3 regions of the Streptomyces sp. Je 1-4 4N24 genome follow, and region 1 is predicted to be linked to each of the others. Evidence: riboswitches for the same ligand, from Rfam matches in the RefSeq annotation. Region 1 holds a riboswitch; each other region holds the start of a gene.

Region 1 (5,390 bases):
CGTAGGGCGGCGCGGGCCCGGCCGGTGGGCGGGCGCGCCGTTGTGCGCCCAGCGGTTACGGTCGGAAGGTGCACGACAAGCCCCACACCACCGCCGCCGACGCCCCCGCGGGCTGCCCCGCCGCCGGGCCCGCCCCCGCGCTGTTCACCTGGGAGTTCGCCTCCGACCCGTACCCCGCGTACGCCTGGCTGCGCGAGCATGCGCCGGTGCACCGGACCGAGCTGCCCAGCGGTGTCGAGGCCTGGCTGGTGACGCGGTACTCGGAGGCGCGGCAGGCGCTCGCCGACGCCCGGCTGTCCAAGAACCCGGTCCACCACAGCGAGGCCGCGCACGGCAAGGGCAAGGTCGGCATCCCGGGCGAGCGCAGCGCCAACCTCATGACGCATCTGCTCAACATCGACCCCCCGGACCACACCAGGCTGCGCCGCCTGGTCTCGAAGGCGTTCACCCCGCGCCGGGTCGCCGCCTTCGCCCCGCGGGTCCAGGAGCTGACCGACCACCTCATCGACCAGTTCGCGGCGAAGGGCGAGGCCGACCTCATCCACGAGTTCGCCTTTCCGCTCCCGATCTACGCGATCTGCGATCTGCTGGGCGTACCGCGCGAGGACCAGGACGACTTCCGGGACTGGGCGGGCATGATGATCCGGCACGGCGGAGGGCCGCGCGGCGGCGTCGCCCGCTCCGTGAAGAAGATGCGCGGCTATCTCGCCGAGCTGATCCACCGCAAGCGCGAGTCCCTGGGGGAGACCGCCGAGGCGGACGAGGATCTGATCTCCGCCCTGATCAGGGCGTCGGACCACGGTGAGCATCTGACCGAGAACGAGGCCGCCGCGATGGCCTTCATCCTGCTCTTCGCGGGCTTCGAGACCACCGTCAACCTCATCGGCAACGGCACCTATGCGCTGCTGCGCCACCCCGCCCAGCGTGAGCTGCTGCAGAAGTCGATCGCGGCGGGCGACAGCGACCTGCTCACCACCGGCATCGAGGAACTGCTCCGTTACGACGGTCCCGTGGAGCTGGCGACCTGGCGGTTCGCGACCCAGGAGCTGACGCTCGGCGGGCAGCGGATCGCCGAGGGGGACCCGGTCCTGGTGGTGCTGGCCGCCGCCGACCGCGACCCGGCGCGCTTCGACGAGCCGGATGTGCTCGATCTGACCCGGCGTGACAATCAGCATCTGGGATACGGGCACGGCATCCACTACTGCCTGGGTGCGCCGCTCGCCCGCCTCGAAGGGCAGAGTGCGCTGGCGACCCTGCTGACCCGGCTCCCGGACATCCGGCTTGCCGCGGAACCTGACGATTTGCGCTGGCGTGGCGGGCTCATCATGCGCGGACTGCGTTCACTTCCGGTGGAGTTCACTCCGGAGCGTCCCTGACCAGCGACGAAGCCCGATGTGACACAGAGTCAACTGCGTGACCTTTACGTGATCCGCACTACACCGACTTGTGACTACCTCTGACCCCGGCTACCTTTCGACCCGACGATCGACAGGCTTCACTCGATCGGTCGAAGCGGTGATGTGGGGGACCGGTGTAACGGTGCCGCTCGCGTGCGTCGGCCGGCCGGAAGCCCCGTCGAGCAGCTCGAAGAGCTCGTCGAACAACTCAACCGCCGCGCGAAAGGCATCCGCATGCGTTCCGGGAACGGCCGACATCGTCGACCCCGTCAGGCACCGGCCATCTTTGTCACGGCGGGAGTGACCGGCGCAGGCCTCGCCCTGCCGCTGTTCGCCGCGAGCGGTGCACAGGCCGCCGACACCGCGACCTGGGACAAGGTCGCCCAGTGTGAGAGCGGCGGGGTGTGGAGCGCGGCGTCGGGCAACGGCTACTACGGCGGCCTGCAGCTCACCCAGGAGATGTGGGACAACTACGGCGGCTCGTCCTATGCGTCGCGCCCCGACCTCGCCAGCCGCTCCCAGCAGATCGCGGTCGCCGAGTCGATCCTCGACGACCGCGGGCCGGACGCCTGGCCGAGCTGTGCGGTGAACGCCGGGCTGACCGACGACGGCCGGGCACCGGAGGTCGACCCGGGCAGCACCAGCACCCCGGCGCCCGACCCCTCGGACTCCGAGGGCTCCCTCGACCCCTGGGACACCCCCGGTTCCTCCGACGCCCACGACGGCGCGGACTCCTCCGGACGGAACGACGGGTCCAGCGACAAGCCCAGCGACGGGCCCAGTGATAAGCCCAGCGACGAGCCCAGTGATGAGTCGAGCGGGCTGCCGTCCGACGAGACGCCCTCGCCCGACGCTTCGGACACCGCCGAGCCCGGCGACTCGTCCACGAGCCCGGAGCCGTCCGACCCGGCGACGCCCGGAGACCGGGACGGCGACCAGGGCGACGACCGGGGTGGCAACCGGGACGACGACCCGTCGCAGTCCGCCGACCCGTCCGACGACCCCTCCGCGGACCCGTCCGACGGCGGCAGCCGTACGGACAGCAGCGGCACCCCGCACGAGGTGCCCAAGGGCAAGCACCGCGGCGAGGCGGGCGACGGGGAGGGCGGTGACGGTGACGGCGGCCGGTCCTCCGGCGGTCGGCACGCCTCGCGCGGCGATGACGCGCACCGCACGGGCCCGGCGGCCGACGGCGACTACACGGTGCGCCCGGGTGACAGCCTGTCAGCCATCGCCACGGCCCACCGGCTGCCCGGCGGATGGGCCGAGCTCTACGACCGCAACGAGGGCGTCATCGGCTCCGACGCGGACCTGATCCAGCCCGGCCAGCAGCTCGATCTCGGCCGGAACGCAGGGTAGTTCGGCACCCTTCGCCCTCTTTTGGGAAAGTGAGACAAGGGTCTCGTTGACTGTGGTGGGGCCCGGGTTACTCAACCCCGGCATACCGGGCCTCACCTGCGGATATGTAACCAACCCGTGATCAAAAACGGTCAACTTGGTTCAGATGGTGGGGTTTGAACCCCAAGGGGATTACTGCTTAACGTCAGGACCGCTCGCCAAAGCGGGCCCTTCGATCACACGCCGAATCCTGCCGGTGGTCGAAGGCACTTGACGCGCAAGCGCCGAAGGCAGGAGCGGGGGACCCAGGATTTGTGCCGGCCCCGCCCGTGAAAACGGGTCAACCGGCTTGGGGTGAAGCCACGTGCGTTCTGCGCACACGGCCGGGCGACTCATCAGTCCGAACCCGACAGCTCACCTCGTAGGCGTCGGTGAGGAAACGAACGAACCATGCTGATCTTCAAGGGCAAGCACCGTCGTCCCTCCAAGGCCGTCCGCGTCGCCACCCTCGCCGGTGTGGCCGGTGCCGCCGTGGCCGTGCCGCTGATGGGCGCCACCTCCGCCTCCGCCGCCTCCGTCGCCACCTGGGACAAGGTCGCCCAGTGCGAGTCCGGCGGCAACTGGTCGATCAACACCGGTAACGGCTACTACGGTGGCCTGCAGTTCTCCAACTCCAGCTGGGCCGCCGCCGGTGGCACCCAGTACGCGCCGCGCGCCGACCTGGCCACCAAGGCCCAGCAGATCGCCGCCGCCGAGAAGCTCCTCGCCATCCAGGGCCCGGGTGCCTGGACCTGCGCCGGTGCGGGCAACCTGACCGCCGGTGGCCCCGCCGCCGACGTCGACACCTCCGCGCAGACCAAGTCCGCGCCGAAGCAGGAGTCCGCCAAGCCGGAGGCCAAGAAGGCCCCGTCCGCCTCCGAGGACCGTGCCTCGCGGTCCGCCGAGCGCAAGTCCACGGGTGACGGCAACTACACCGTCAAGGCGGGCGACACCCTCGCAAAGATCGCCAAGGCCCACGGCACCGACTGGAAGTCCGTCTACAAGGCGAACAAGTCGGTCATCGGCGGCAACCCGAACCTGATCATCCCCGGTCAGCAGCTCACCGTCTGAGCCGCTTTCTCACCGGGGCTCCGGGCCCGAGCGGCGGGCCCCCTTCCTCCGTGAGACCGCCCCGCCACGGCACGCCCTTCCCCCGGCGCGCCGTGGCGGGGTTTCTCATGTCCCGGGTCACGGGCCCGGAGCGCCCCGGCGGGCGGCAGGCCGCTGACCGGCGCTGTTCAGCAACTTTTCCCGTTTAGTGAACAATGTGCCCAAACGTCCCGTGAACTGGGCCTTTGGGCCTGTTTTCGTCCCACGGAGCGGGCCAAGGGCAGGCGGACGCGCCCGGGGCCGTTAGGCTCATGCGCAGAACGCCAGACACCCACGAAGGAGACAACGTGCCGTCGATCGACGTCGTCGTAGCCCGCGAAATTCTCGACTCGCGAGGTAATCCCACGGTCGAGGTCGAGGTCGGCCTCGACGACGGCAGCACCGGCCGTGCCGCCGTCCCGTCCGGCGCCTCCACCGGCGCCTTCGAGGCCATCGAGCTCCGTGACGGCGACCCGAACCGCTACCTGGGCAAGGGCGTGGAGAAGGCCGTCCTGGCCGTCATCGAGCAGATCGGCCCGGAGCTCGTCGGCTACGACGCGACCGAGCAGCGGCTGATCGACCAGGCCATGTTCGACCTGGACGCCACCGACAACAAGGGCTCGCTCGGCGCCAACGCCATCCTCGGCGTCTCCCTCGCCGTGGCGCACGCCGCCTCCGAGGCCAGCGACCTCCCGCTGTTCCGCTACCTCGGCGGCCCGAACGCGCACGTGCTGCCCGTCCCGATGATGAACATCCTGAACGGCGGCTCGCACGCCGACTCCAACGTGGACATCCAGGAGTTCATGATCGCCCCGATCGGCGCGGAGTCCTTCTCCGAGGCGCTGCGCTGGGGCGCCGAGGTCTACCACACCCTCAAGAAGGTCCTGAAGGCCAAGGGCCTGGCCACCGGCCTGGGCGACGAGGGCGGCTTCGCCCCGAACCTCGGCTCCAACCGCGAGGCCCTCGACCTCATCCTCGAGGCCATCAAGGAAGCCGGGTACGCCCCCGGCCAGGACATCGCGCTCGCGCTGGACGTCGCCGCCTCCGAGTTCTACAAGGACGGCACGTACCAGTTCGAGGGCAAGGACCGCTCGGCCGCCGAGATGACCGAGTACTACGAGGAGCTGGTGGCGGCCTATCCGCTGGTCTCCATCGAGGACCCGCTGTTCGAGGACGACTGGGCCGGCTGGAAGGTCATCACCGACAAGCTCGGCGCCAAGGTCCAGCTCGTCGGCGACGACCTGTTCGTCACCAACCCCGAGCGCCTCGCCCGCGGCATCGAGGAGGGCTCCGCCAACGCGCTGCTGGTGAAGGTCAACCAGATCGGCTCGCTGACCGAGACCCTGGACGCCGTCGAGCTGGCCCAGCGCAACGGCTTCAAGTGCATGATGTCGCACCGCTCCGGTGAGACCGAGGACGTCACCATCGCCGACCTCGCCGTCGCCACCAACTGCGGCCAGATCAAGACCGGCGCCCCGGCCCGCTCCGAGCGCGTCGCCAAGTACAACCAGCTGCTGCGCATCGAGG
Region 2 (5,390 bases), 550 kb from region 1:
CTGCGCGGCTGCCGCTTCCCCGGCCCGGACGTCCTCCTGGACACCGTCGTCGAGGACGTCGCACGCCATACGGGCGGCGCGCCGGCCGACGATATGGCGCTGCTGGCGGTGCAGCGGCCGATGGGGGCGTAGGCGTCGGCGTTCGTAGGGGCCTGGGGGCGACCTACGGGGCGGGGCCGCGGAGGGGCGTGGGCGCTGCGTACGGGAGCCGGGGCGCGCGTAGGGGAATCGGGGCGCGCGTACGGGAATCGGGGCGCGTCCGGGGCCGGGCTGGGTGTACGGGTCGGGCCGTGTGTATGGGAGGCCGTGTTGCGCGTACGGGGTATCGGGCCGTGTGTATGGGAGGTCAGGTCGCGCGTACGGATATCGGGGCCGCGCTCAGCTCCCCGGGATGTCCGTCGCCCCGGGGAGGCCGTGCAGGCTCTGGCCGTGCGGGCCGGTGAGTGCGACCGGGTGCCCGTCGAGCGCGAGGGTCAGCAGCAGCGGGTCGTCCGGGCGGGGCGAGTGGTGTGCCGGGCCGGTGATCCAGGGCAACACGGAGTGGTGCTCGTTGGAGATCCAGTGGCCGCCGCCGGGCCGTCCGTCGAGCAGAGACCGTACGAGCCGGGCGAACTCCTCGCGGCGGGCGGGCGGGAGGTAGGTCAGCACCGAGCTGTGGAAGATGACCAGCGTCGCCTCGGGCGGCGCCTCGGCGGCGAGCGCGGGCAGCTCGTCGAGCAGATCGCCGCGCACCATCCGCGGCCGCGGCGCCGGCCGCACCGCTTCGACGGCCGCGGACAGCCGCGCCGTACGCTCCCCGTCGCCCGGCCATACGAGCGCCTGCAGCCAGCGCAGATCATCCGGTTCGGCAACCGGGTCGAGCGGGTCGAGGTCGATGCCGGCCCGCCACACGATCTCCGGCATCCGGTCGGGCAGCTCGTCGGCGGCCCCTCCCGTACGGCAGGTGAGCTCCAGCGGGCTCTCCGGCGCCCCCAGCTCGGTGCGGAGGGCGCCCGCCCGGCGGCCGTCCCCGTCCTCGCCGTCGGCCTCGTACCGGTAGCGATAGCGGTCGGGGTGCAGACACAGTCCCGCGGACGTACCGGCCTCCAGCAGCGCCAGCGGCTGCGGCAGACGGGCGAGCAGCGGCAGCAGGGTGGCGCAGCGGGCCGGTTCGTTGGTCTGGGTGGCGCGCTGCATGATCACCGTGCGTACCTCGTCCCAGTGCCGGATCGTCCACTCGCGCCAGCGCCCGTACGCGGCCTCACCGCGCGGGCCCGTTTCGGCGTGCGGGCCGTCGAGATAACGGACGGCGGCGAGCAGGAGATTCGGCTGCTGTTTGTTGCCGGCGGGCAGCGATCCCGACAGCAGGTCGCAGAGCTCCGCGTCCTGGCTGATCCGCGCGCTCAGCTCCTCGTGCGCGTCCGACCGGCCCCGCGCCTCCCGCCAGGAGAACTCCCGGTACCGCTCCGCCACTCCCCACGCGATACCGGCAGCACGTCCGGCGTTCCCGGTGTTCCCGACGTTGACGACCATGATCCGACGTTACTGCTCTCACCCTCCGTAATTGAGGGGCACCCCTCCGCATAACGACTGGTGCACAATCCGCGCGAGATCGTTTAGCGCCGGGCGGTCAACTCGCCCGTTTTGTGGCCGTGGTGGCCGAAAAAGTCCATGCCACAGCTTGTGCTGAGCCGATAAGGATTCGTGGGAACGCTTGGAATTCGGTCGCCATCTCTATTACTGTCCGATAACGCAGCGCGGTCGTCCCAGCCGTCGCAAGAGGCGGCACCGCGCGCCGACGCCGAATCCCGCACGCGCTTTTCACGCACCCCCAAGCACTTCGAACTGCACCAAGGGAACCGGGGAACCACTTCCTTGGGGTGAATCGGACGCCCTCCGCCAGCGGGCGCCCGTAGGAGACCTTCCTGCTCCGAACCCGTCAGCTAACCCGGTAGGCGAGAAGGAAGGAAAGGAGTGCGCCTCCGTGGCGTCCAACAGGCCTGCCCCCGAGTCTCCGTCCGCCTACGAGCTCGATGACCGAGGTGCCTTCCCCGGCCCCGGTGCCGATGACGGCGACGGACCGTGGGAGGAGTGGAATCCCACCGAGGAATCCACCCGTTCCGTCCGCGGCAAACACCGGGTGGCCAAGCAGCGCGGCGGCGGACTCGCCCGCAGCGGCACCGTCCTGGGTGTCGGTGTCATCGCGGCGGTCGGCGCGGGCGGAATGGCCTCGGCCGAGGACCGTCCGCCGGTGCCGATCTCGATGCCCGACATCGGCGGGATGGCCGACGACCTCTCCGAAAACCTGCCGGACGCCAAGTCGCTTCCCGGCATCGGCGAGCTGATATCCGACGAGGACTCCGCATCCGCTGTCGCCGACGACGCGGCTCCTGCCGCCTCCGGGCCGCTCACCCGGGCCACGCAGGCGAGCGCGGACACGGGCGGCGGCACGGGCGCCGGTGAGGCGCTGCGCAGCCGCATCCTCCAGCAGGCTGACGCGCAGCAGGGCGCCGCCGAGCAGGAGGCACGCGACACCGCCGAACAGGCCGCCGTCCAGCAGGTCGCAACGGAAGCCGCCGCCCACCAGAAGTCGGCCGAAAAGGCCGCAGCAGCCAAGAAGGCGGCCGAGATGGAGGCCAAGCGCAAGGCCGAGGAAGCGGCCCGTCAGAAGGCGGAGGCCGAACGCCTCGCCAAACTGGCGAAGAGCTTCATCGCCCCCGTGTCCTCCTACACGCTCACCGCCAGTTTCGGCCAGGCCGGCGACCGCTGGGCCGCGGACCACACCGGACAGGACTTCGCCGCGCCGACCGGCACTCCCGTCAAGGCGCTGCACTCCGGCACCATCACCCAGGCCGGCTGGGCCGGTTCGTACGGCTACCGCATCGTCCTCACCCTCGACGACGGCACCGAAGTCTGGTTCTGCCACCTCTCCTCGATGGTGAAGACCTCCGGCAAGGTCAACACTGGCGATGTCATCGGCCGCGTCGGCGCCACCGGCAATGTCACCGGCCCCCACCTCCACCTGGAGGTACGCCCCGACGCCGGCGACCCGGTCGACCCCATGCCGTGGCTCCGCGACCACGGCATCAATGTGTGAGCGACTGCCTCAGCGTGTGACTGGCTGCCTCAGCGTGTGACTGGCTGCATCAGCGTGTGATTGGCGGCATCAACGGTTGACCGACGGCTTCGGTGCATGAATGACGGCCTCTGCGCTCGACCGGCGGCCTTGCGCGCATGACCGGTGCCCTCGGCACGCGCGCAAAGAGCTCAACCTGTGGGCATCCGCCGGGAGTTGCTGCGGGAGGGGGAAGAGGAAGGAATAACTCCTCTTCCCCCGACGCTGCCACCGGATATGACCGCGACACACAAGCCCCTCGGCTCGCTCTCCGTCTCCCCGCTGTCCCTGGGCGGCAACGTCTTCGGCTGGACGGCCGACGAAGCCGAGTCCTTCGCCGTGCTCGACGCCTATGTGGCGGGCGGCGGCAATTTCATCGACACCGCCGACGTCTACTCGGCCTGGGTCCCCGGTAACAAGGGCGGCGAATCCGAGACCGTCATCGGCAACTGGCTGGCCTCCCGCCGCAATCGCTCCGAAGTCGTCATCGCCACCAAGGTCGGCGCCCACCCGGACCTCAAGGGCCTCGCCCCCGCCACCATCAAGTCCGCGGTCGACGCATCCCTCACCCGTCTGCGCACCGACTACATCGACCTCTACTACACCCACTACGACGACGAGTCGGTCGAGGTCCCGGAGTTCCTCAGCGCCCTCGACGACCTCGTCCGGGCCGGCAAGGTCCGCGAGATCGCCGCCTCCAACATCTCGGCGCAGCGCCTGGAGGAGTCCCTGGCCTGCTCCACCCGCGAGGGCCTGGCCCGCTATGTCGCCCTCCAGCCCCACTACAACCTGGTCTCCCGCGACACCTACGAGGGCGAACTCGCCGACGTGGCCGCCCGTCACGGCCTGGCCGCGATGCCGTACTACGCCCTCGCCTCCGGCTTCCTCACCGGCAAGTACCGCCCGGGCACCCAGGTCGACAGCGCCCGCTCCGGGGGAGCCCTCAAGTACGTGGACACCGACCGCGGCCGCCGCGTCCTCCAGGCCCTCGACACCATCGCCGGCACCCACCAGGCCGAACCCGCCACCATCGCCCTCGCCTGGCTCGCCGCCCAGCCCACCGTCGCGGCCCCCATCGCCAGCGCCCGTACGACGGCCCAGCTCCCGGCGCTGCTGGCGGTATCCGAACTGACCCTGACGGACGCGGAACTCACGCTGCTGACTGAGGCTTCGGCCTGAAACACGCCAGACGGGCGGAAGGGGCGGGGCCAAGGCCCCGCCCCTTCTCTCTGCTCCCGCTCTACTTCCGGCGGTCCACCGCCACCCAGGACGCGAGCGCAACCCCACCCGCCACCGCACACACCGAAGGCCAGGCCCCGATCTTCTTCGCCAACGGATGCGACCCGGCAAACGCGGCCACGTACGCCCCACCCAGCGCCGCCGCCGTGGCATTCCCCGCCTTCTGCTGCCACCCCTTGGCCGCCACGGCCCCGGCCGCAGCGAGCACCACCCCACCGAGCGGCCGCTTCTTGGTCCAGCGGGCTACGGCGTAGCCGCCCAGCAGGCCGGTTGCTGCAATCACGCTTGTCGGTACGCCGGTCATCACAGAAACCTCCACATCAGGGGATAACTCTGACGACCCTACGCGCGGCTTTCGCGGATCCCGCACGATGTGCTGCCTTAGGCGCGGACGCTCCAGTCCGGGCGCTGCACGCAGGTGACGAAGTCCTGCCATGCCGCGCAGGTGAAGTTGAGTATCTGGCCCCCGGGAACTTTCGTGTCTCGGACCAGGATGGTGGACCTATCGGGTGCCGCTGCCGCTATGCAGTTGCCGCCGGAACCGTTGCTGTAGCTGCTCTTATGCCAGACGAGAGGTGCTGTGTGAGTCATCAGGTGAGTCCTTGCATCGCGTCGGTGATGAGGGCACTGGACTGTTGCGGACTCAAGGACAGTGCCCGCAAGTTGTCGAATGCCTTTGCATACTGAGCGATGTCGCTGGGTTGCTCCAGATAGACAGCATCTGTCAGGCCATCGCGATACACGATGTCCGGGTCCTCTTGCTCAGGGAACCCCAGCATCGTGTACGCCCCCGTTGCAGGGTAGCTACCTGCGTTGAACGGCAGCACCTGGACCGTGACGTTCTTCAACTGCGCTGCCTTCAGCAAGAGTTCGAACTGCGCTTGCATCACATCGCTGTTCCCGATGGCATGCCGCAGCACACTCTCGTGCAGGATCGCCCACAAGTCTGGTGCATGGGGACCGGTGAGGAGTGACTGTCGCTCCATGCGTACGGCAATCATCTGCTCGACGTCCTCTGGTCTTGGCTGGGCCGTAGCTCGGTGGAGCTCCCTGGCGT
Region 3 (5,390 bases), 3.2 Mb from region 1:
CCGGCTGACCCGTGCGCTCGGCCTGCTCGCCGACGCGCTGCGGGCGCCCGCCTTCCCGGAGAGCGAGGTCGAGCGGCTGGTACGCAACCGCCTCGACGAGATTCCGCACGAGCTCGCCAACCCGGCCCGCCGCGCCGCGATGGCACTGTCCAAGGAGCTGTTCCCGGCCACCGCCCGCATGTCGCGGCCCCGGCAGGGCACCGAGGAGACCGTCGCCCGCATCGACGCCGCCGCCGTCCGCGCCTTCTACGACGCCCATGTACGGCCCGCCACTGCCACCGCCGTCATCGTCGGTGACTTCACCGGCGTCGACCTCGGCGCGGCGCTCGCCGACACTCTCGGTGCCTGGAGCGGCTCCACGGCCGAGCCGCTGAAGGCCTCGGCGATCGTCGCCGACGACACCGGCCGGGTGGTGATCGTGGACCGCCCCGGTGCCGTCCAGACGCAGCTGCTCATCGGCCGGATCGGTGCCGACCGGCACGACCGCGTGTGGCCCGCGCAGGTCCTCGGCGCCTATTGCCTGGGCGGCACCCTCACCTCCCGTCTGGACCGTGTGCTGCGGGAGGAGAAGGGCTACACCTACGGGGTGCGCGCCTTCGGCCAGGTGCTCCGCTCCACCGCCCCCACCTCCCCCGAGGGATCCACGGGCGCCGCGCTGCTCGCCATCAGCGGCTCGGTGGACACCGGCTCCACCGTCCCGGCCCTCGAGGACCTGTGGAAGGTGCTGCGCACCCTCGCGGCAGAGGGGCTGACGGACGAGGAGCGGGATGTCGCCGTGCAGAACCTCGTCGGGGTCGCTCCGCTGAAGTACGAGACCGCGGCGGCCGTCGCGGGCACCCTCGCCGACCAGGTGGAGCAGCAGCTCCCGGACGACTTCCAGGCGCAGTTGTACGCCCGCCTCGCGGAGACCGGCACCGTCGAGGCCACCGCCGCGGCGGTCAACGCCTTCCCCGTGGACCGGCTGGTGACGGTCCTGGTGGGCGATGCGGCGCAGATCGCCGAGCCGGTCAAGGCGCTGGGCATCGGTGAGGTGACCGTCGTCAGCGGCTAGCCCCGTATGACGGAAGGTCATCTGCAGACCGTGCGGCTCCCGTGGTGCTTGTCAGCCACGGGAGCCGCCGTATGTCCGGTTTATTGCGGCTGGTGCCCCGGTTCTTGTGGCATCCCGCACAAAAAAGCGGTTCTGTTTGCCGATTGAAAGTTGCCCCGTTTAGCGTCGGTCCGGCTGTTCGTCACAAGTCCGCCACAACAGTGGCACCGGACAGCCATCGCCGAGTCCCCGTACGGCGCGAGCCAGGGGAGCCGGGGACCCAAACGTCCCTTGGGGTGAATCGGCCTCCTCTCCGAGGAGTCCGTAGGAGACCTTCCTGCTCCGAACCCGTCAGCTAACCCGGTAGGCGAGAAGGAGGGAAAGGACAAGCCAGCACATGGCGTTCATCCGTGCCACCGGGAAGCACCGTCGCGCGAGCCGTCCCGTTCGGACGACCCGCAACGTCGCCGGCATAGCCACCCTCGCGGCCGGCGGTGTGGTCGCCTCCGTGGCCTCGCCGGCGCTGGCCGCGACGGACGAGGCGCGCCCCCACGACACCGGACTGCAGCAGGCCGTCGTGCTGGGCGACGAGCTCGCCAACCGTGTCGAGGCCCAGGCCGACGCGCAGCAGGCCGACGCCGAGGCCGCCGCGGCGAGGGCGAAGGCCGAGGCCGTCGCCAAGAAGCAGGCCGATGAGGCCAAGCGGCGTGCCGAGGCGGCGAAGAAGAAGGCCAAGGCCGCCCATGAGGCCAAGGTGCGCGCCGCCCGCGACGCGGAGCGCAAGCGCCTCAACGCCTTTGTCGCCCCCATTGGCGACTCCTACGTGTCCACCGCCTACAAGGCCTCCAGTGGCCTGTGGTCCTCCGGCAGCCACACCGGCATCGACTTCCACGCCGCCTCCGGCACCAGCGTCCACGCGGTCGGCTCGGGCACCGTCGTCGAGGCCGGCTGGGGCGGCTCGTACGGCAACAACATCGTGATCAAGATGAACGACGGCACGTACACCCAGTACGGCCACCTGTCGTCGCTCGGTGTCTCGGTCGGCCAGCAGGTCACCCCGGGTCAGCAGATCGGCCTCTCCGGCGCCACCGGCAACGTCACCGGCCCGCACCTGCACTTCGAGGCCCGCACCGGCGCCGACTACGGCTCGGACATCGACCCCATCTCGTACCTGCGCGGGCACGGCGTCAACGTCTGATTCCCGGCCTCGCCGGCGGCGCCCCGTACGGGTCCTGCGCCCCACGCCGAGCGTCCCTCCGGAGCCCCGGTCCCACGGCCGGGGCTTCGGTGTATCCGGAGTGCGGTGGGTACGCACCGGATACGCCGGTGCCCCGCGACTTCCGGCCAAAAAATATCCATGAATATCCCGAGGCCGTCGGAAAAGCCGTGCCGGTCGAATAGAGTCACGGAAAAGTCGCCGACCGGCGGCGTTTTCAGGGGATTACGGCGGAGGCACGGAAGATGCGAGGCCATATTTCCGCGCATGCGGTGTGCACGGCGATTCGCGACGACATTGTCTCCGGTGCGCTGGCGCCGGGGAGCCGGCTGATCGAGGAGATCCTGGCGGCCCGTTACGGCGTCTCCAGAGTGCCGGTCCGCGAAGCACTGCGCACCCTGCAGTCCGAGGGCTTCGTCACCACCCGCCACCACGCGGGCGCCTGCGTCGCCGAGCCCACCGAGCAGGAGGCCGCCGATCTCCTCGACGTCCGCGCCCTGTTGGAGCCGCTGGGCGCCGCCCGCGCGGCCGCCCGCCGCAGTCCGGCCCACCTGAAGGTGCTCCGCGGCCTGGTACGGCTCGGCCGCGAGCGGGCCCGGCACGGCAACCCCGCGGATCTGCGCCAACTGGACGGCTGGTTCCACGAAACGCTGGCCCAGGCGGCCGGCAGCCCCAGCCTGACGGCGCTGCTGACCCAGTTGCGGCGCAAGATCGAGTGGATGTACGCGGTGGAACTGCCGCCCCGGGCCGGCGAGTCCTGGGACGAACACGGCGCGGTGCTGGACGCGGTGGCCCGTGGGGACGCCGAACGGGCGCGCGCCCTGATGGCGGCTCATGTCGAGCGCTCGCTTCCGGTCTACCGGCTGCGGCTCCCCGCCAAGGCCGAGGTGAGGGATCCGAAACCGCCCGTCAACACGGCACGCGTCCGCCCTTAACAATCGCCCCGTATACAAAGAAGCGCGGAATTTGCTGCGCCCGCGCATAGCGGTGCTTTATTCGGCGCCCGATCCTGCATTTGGTGTGCCTATTTTTGCCGCACTGCATGTGCTTAATGGTGTGTGCATTTCCTGGCGGAACCCGGACGGCGGTCACCCCGGCAATTCCGCGCCCCCTCCCCGCGGAATGCGCGGCGCCGTATGCGGCATTGCCGCGCAGACCCACCGGGCGCGGCGGACCGTCACCCCCACTGGCACCGCGGATACCGGCCCAGCAAAACGGCCCCGCCGCGGCAACCGATTCGGTCACCACGGCGGGGCCGCCGCAGACGGCAGAAGTCCTGGCGGACTCAGACGGTCTCGGGGAGCTCCTCGAGGCCCTCGGCCACGAGCTTGGCCAGACGGTCGAGCGCCGCCTCGGCGCCCTCGGCGTCGGAGGCCAGCACGATCTCCTCGCCGCCCTGGGCGCCCAGGCCGAGGACCGCGAGCATGGAGGCCGCGTTGACGGGGTTGCCATCAGCCTTGGCGATCGTCATCGGGACGCCGGAGGCGGTGGCCGCACGGACGAAGATCGACGCGGGGCGGGCGTGCAGGCCCTCGGCCCAACCGACATTGACGCGGCGCTCTGCCATGGTGTTGCCCTTCAAAGTCGTGACAGTTGTCTAGACCAGTCTCTCACGCTGCGGTGTGTGGTCCGCCGGCCCTTCGTCCTGGCCTCTGCGGCAGTGGGGCCCGGGGAAGACCCGGCAGGCCGCACGTCCTACGGCGCACCGGCCTGCCCCGCACCCCGAGCGTACGCGCGCAGGCCCGGTTGTCGGTGGCCGGTCGTACGCTGTCCGCATGCAGACGCCGCCGGAGCACGCGTACCCGACCCACTGGGAAGCCGACGTGGTGCTGCGTGACGGCGGCACAGCACGGATCCGCCCCATCACCACCGATGACGCCGAGCGGCTGGTCTCCTTCTACGAGCAGGTCTCGGACGAGTCGAAGTACTACCGCTTCTTCGCGCCCTACCCGCGTCTGTCCGACCGTGATGTGCACCGTTTCACCCACCACGACTACGTCGACCGGGTCGGGCTCGCCGCCACGATCGGCGGCGAGTTCATCGGCACCGTCCGCTACGACCGGATCAACGAGCAGGGGCTGCCCGCCAAGAACCCCGAGGACGATCAGGCGGAGGTCGCCTTCCTCGTCCAGGACGCCCACCAGGGCCGCGGAGTCGCCTCCGCCCTCCTGGAGCACATCGCGGCCGTCGCCCGCGAACGCGGCATCCGCCGGTTCGCCGCCGAGGTGCTCCCCGCGAACTCCAAGATGATCAAGGTGTTCACGGACGCCGGCTACACCCACAAGCGCACCTTCGAGGACGGTGTGGTCCGTCTCGAGTTCGATCTGGAGCCGACCGAGCAGTCCATGGCCGTGATGCGCGGACGTGAACAGCGCGCGGAGGCCCGCTCCGTACAGCGGCTGCTCGCGCCGGGCTCGGTCGCCGTCATCGGTACCGGCCGGGCCCCCGGCGGCGTCGGCCGTACCGCCCTGCGCAGCCTCCTGGACTCCGGCTTCACGGGCCGGGTGCACGCCGTCAACCACGCCTTCCCCGAGGGCCTGCGGCGGCTGGACCCCGAAGACGTGCCGGCCGTCCGCACCCTGCGGGAGATCACCGACCCGGTCGACCTCGCCGTCATCGCCGTCCCCGCGGACAGCGTCCCCGACGTGATCCGCGACTGCGGCGAACACGGCGTCCAGGGCGTGCTGGTCCTGTCCTCCGGCTACGCCGAGGCGGGCCCGGACGGCAGAGAGCGGCAGCGCGCCCTGCTCCGCCAGGCCCGCTCGTACGGCATGCGGCTGATCGGGCCCAACGCCTTCGGCCTGATCAACACCGCCCCCGACGTCCGGCTGAACGCCTCCCTCGCCCCCCAGATGCCCGGCGCCGGCCACATCGGCCTGTTCACCCAGTCCGGCGCCATCGGCATCGCCCTGCTCAGCGGACTGCATGCGCGCGGCCCCGGTGACGGCGGTATCGCCGGTATCTCCGCCTTCGTCTCGGCCGGCAACCGCGCCGATGTCTCCGGCAACGACCTGCTCCAGTACTGGTACGAGGACCCGGACACCGATGTCGTGATCCTCTATCTGGAGTCCATCGGCAACCCCCGCAAGTTCGCCCGGCTCGCCCGCCGCACCGCCGCCGTCAAACCGGTGGTGGTCGCCAAGG

What was found. Region 1 has a riboswitch for cyclic di-AMP ahead of SLV14N_RS24420 (transglycosylase family protein). Riboswitches for the same ligand answer to the same signal wherever they lie in the genome.
Region 2: another riboswitch for cyclic di-AMP. It lies ahead of SLV14N_RS21825 (M23 family metallopeptidase); the one in region 1 lies ahead of SLV14N_RS24420 (transglycosylase family protein).
Region 3: another riboswitch for cyclic di-AMP. It lies ahead of SLV14N_RS10125 (M23 family metallopeptidase); the one in region 1 lies ahead of SLV14N_RS24420 (transglycosylase family protein).

What each region holds. Positions count from the first base shown of each region.
Region 1 is NZ_CP110836.1:5,552,912-5,558,301, forward strand. Features, by position in the region: gene SLV14N_RS24405 (LysR family transcriptional regulator) at 1-5, shown strand, start outside; gene SLV14N_RS24410 (cytochrome P450) at 69-1,376, shown strand; gene SLV14N_RS24415 (transglycosylase family protein) at 1,698-2,756, shown strand; cyclic di-AMP (ydaO/yuaA leader) riboswitch at 2,967-3,178, shown strand; gene SLV14N_RS24420 (transglycosylase family protein) at 3,186-3,845, shown strand; gene eno (phosphopyruvate hydratase) at 4,136-5,390, shown strand, end outside.
Region 2 is NZ_CP110836.1:5,000,689-5,006,078, forward strand. Features, by position in the region: gene SLV14N_RS21815 (PP2C family protein-serine/threonine phosphatase) at 1-132, shown strand, start outside; gene SLV14N_RS21820 (DUF2332 domain-containing protein) at 379-1,512, opposite strand; cyclic di-AMP (ydaO/yuaA leader) riboswitch at 1,798-1,952, shown strand; gene SLV14N_RS21825 (M23 family metallopeptidase) at 1,964-3,076, shown strand; gene SLV14N_RS21830 (aldo/keto reductase) at 3,332-4,273, shown strand; gene SLV14N_RS21835 (hypothetical protein) at 4,335-4,637, opposite strand; gene SLV14N_RS21840 (DUF397 domain-containing protein) at 4,715-4,924, opposite strand; gene SLV14N_RS21845 (helix-turn-helix transcriptional regulator) at 4,924-5,390, opposite strand, start outside.
Region 3 is NZ_CP110836.1:2,391,599-2,396,988, reverse strand. Features, by position in the region: gene SLV14N_RS10130 (pitrilysin family protein) at 1-1,051, shown strand, start outside; cyclic di-AMP (ydaO/yuaA leader) riboswitch at 1,260-1,415, shown strand; gene SLV14N_RS10125 (M23 family metallopeptidase) at 1,428-2,228, shown strand; gene SLV14N_RS10120 (GntR family transcriptional regulator) at 2,492-3,181, shown strand; gene SLV14N_RS10115 (HPr family phosphocarrier protein) at 3,532-3,813, opposite strand; gene SLV14N_RS10110 (bifunctional GNAT family N-acetyltransferase/acetate--CoA ligase family protein) at 4,022-5,390, shown strand, end outside.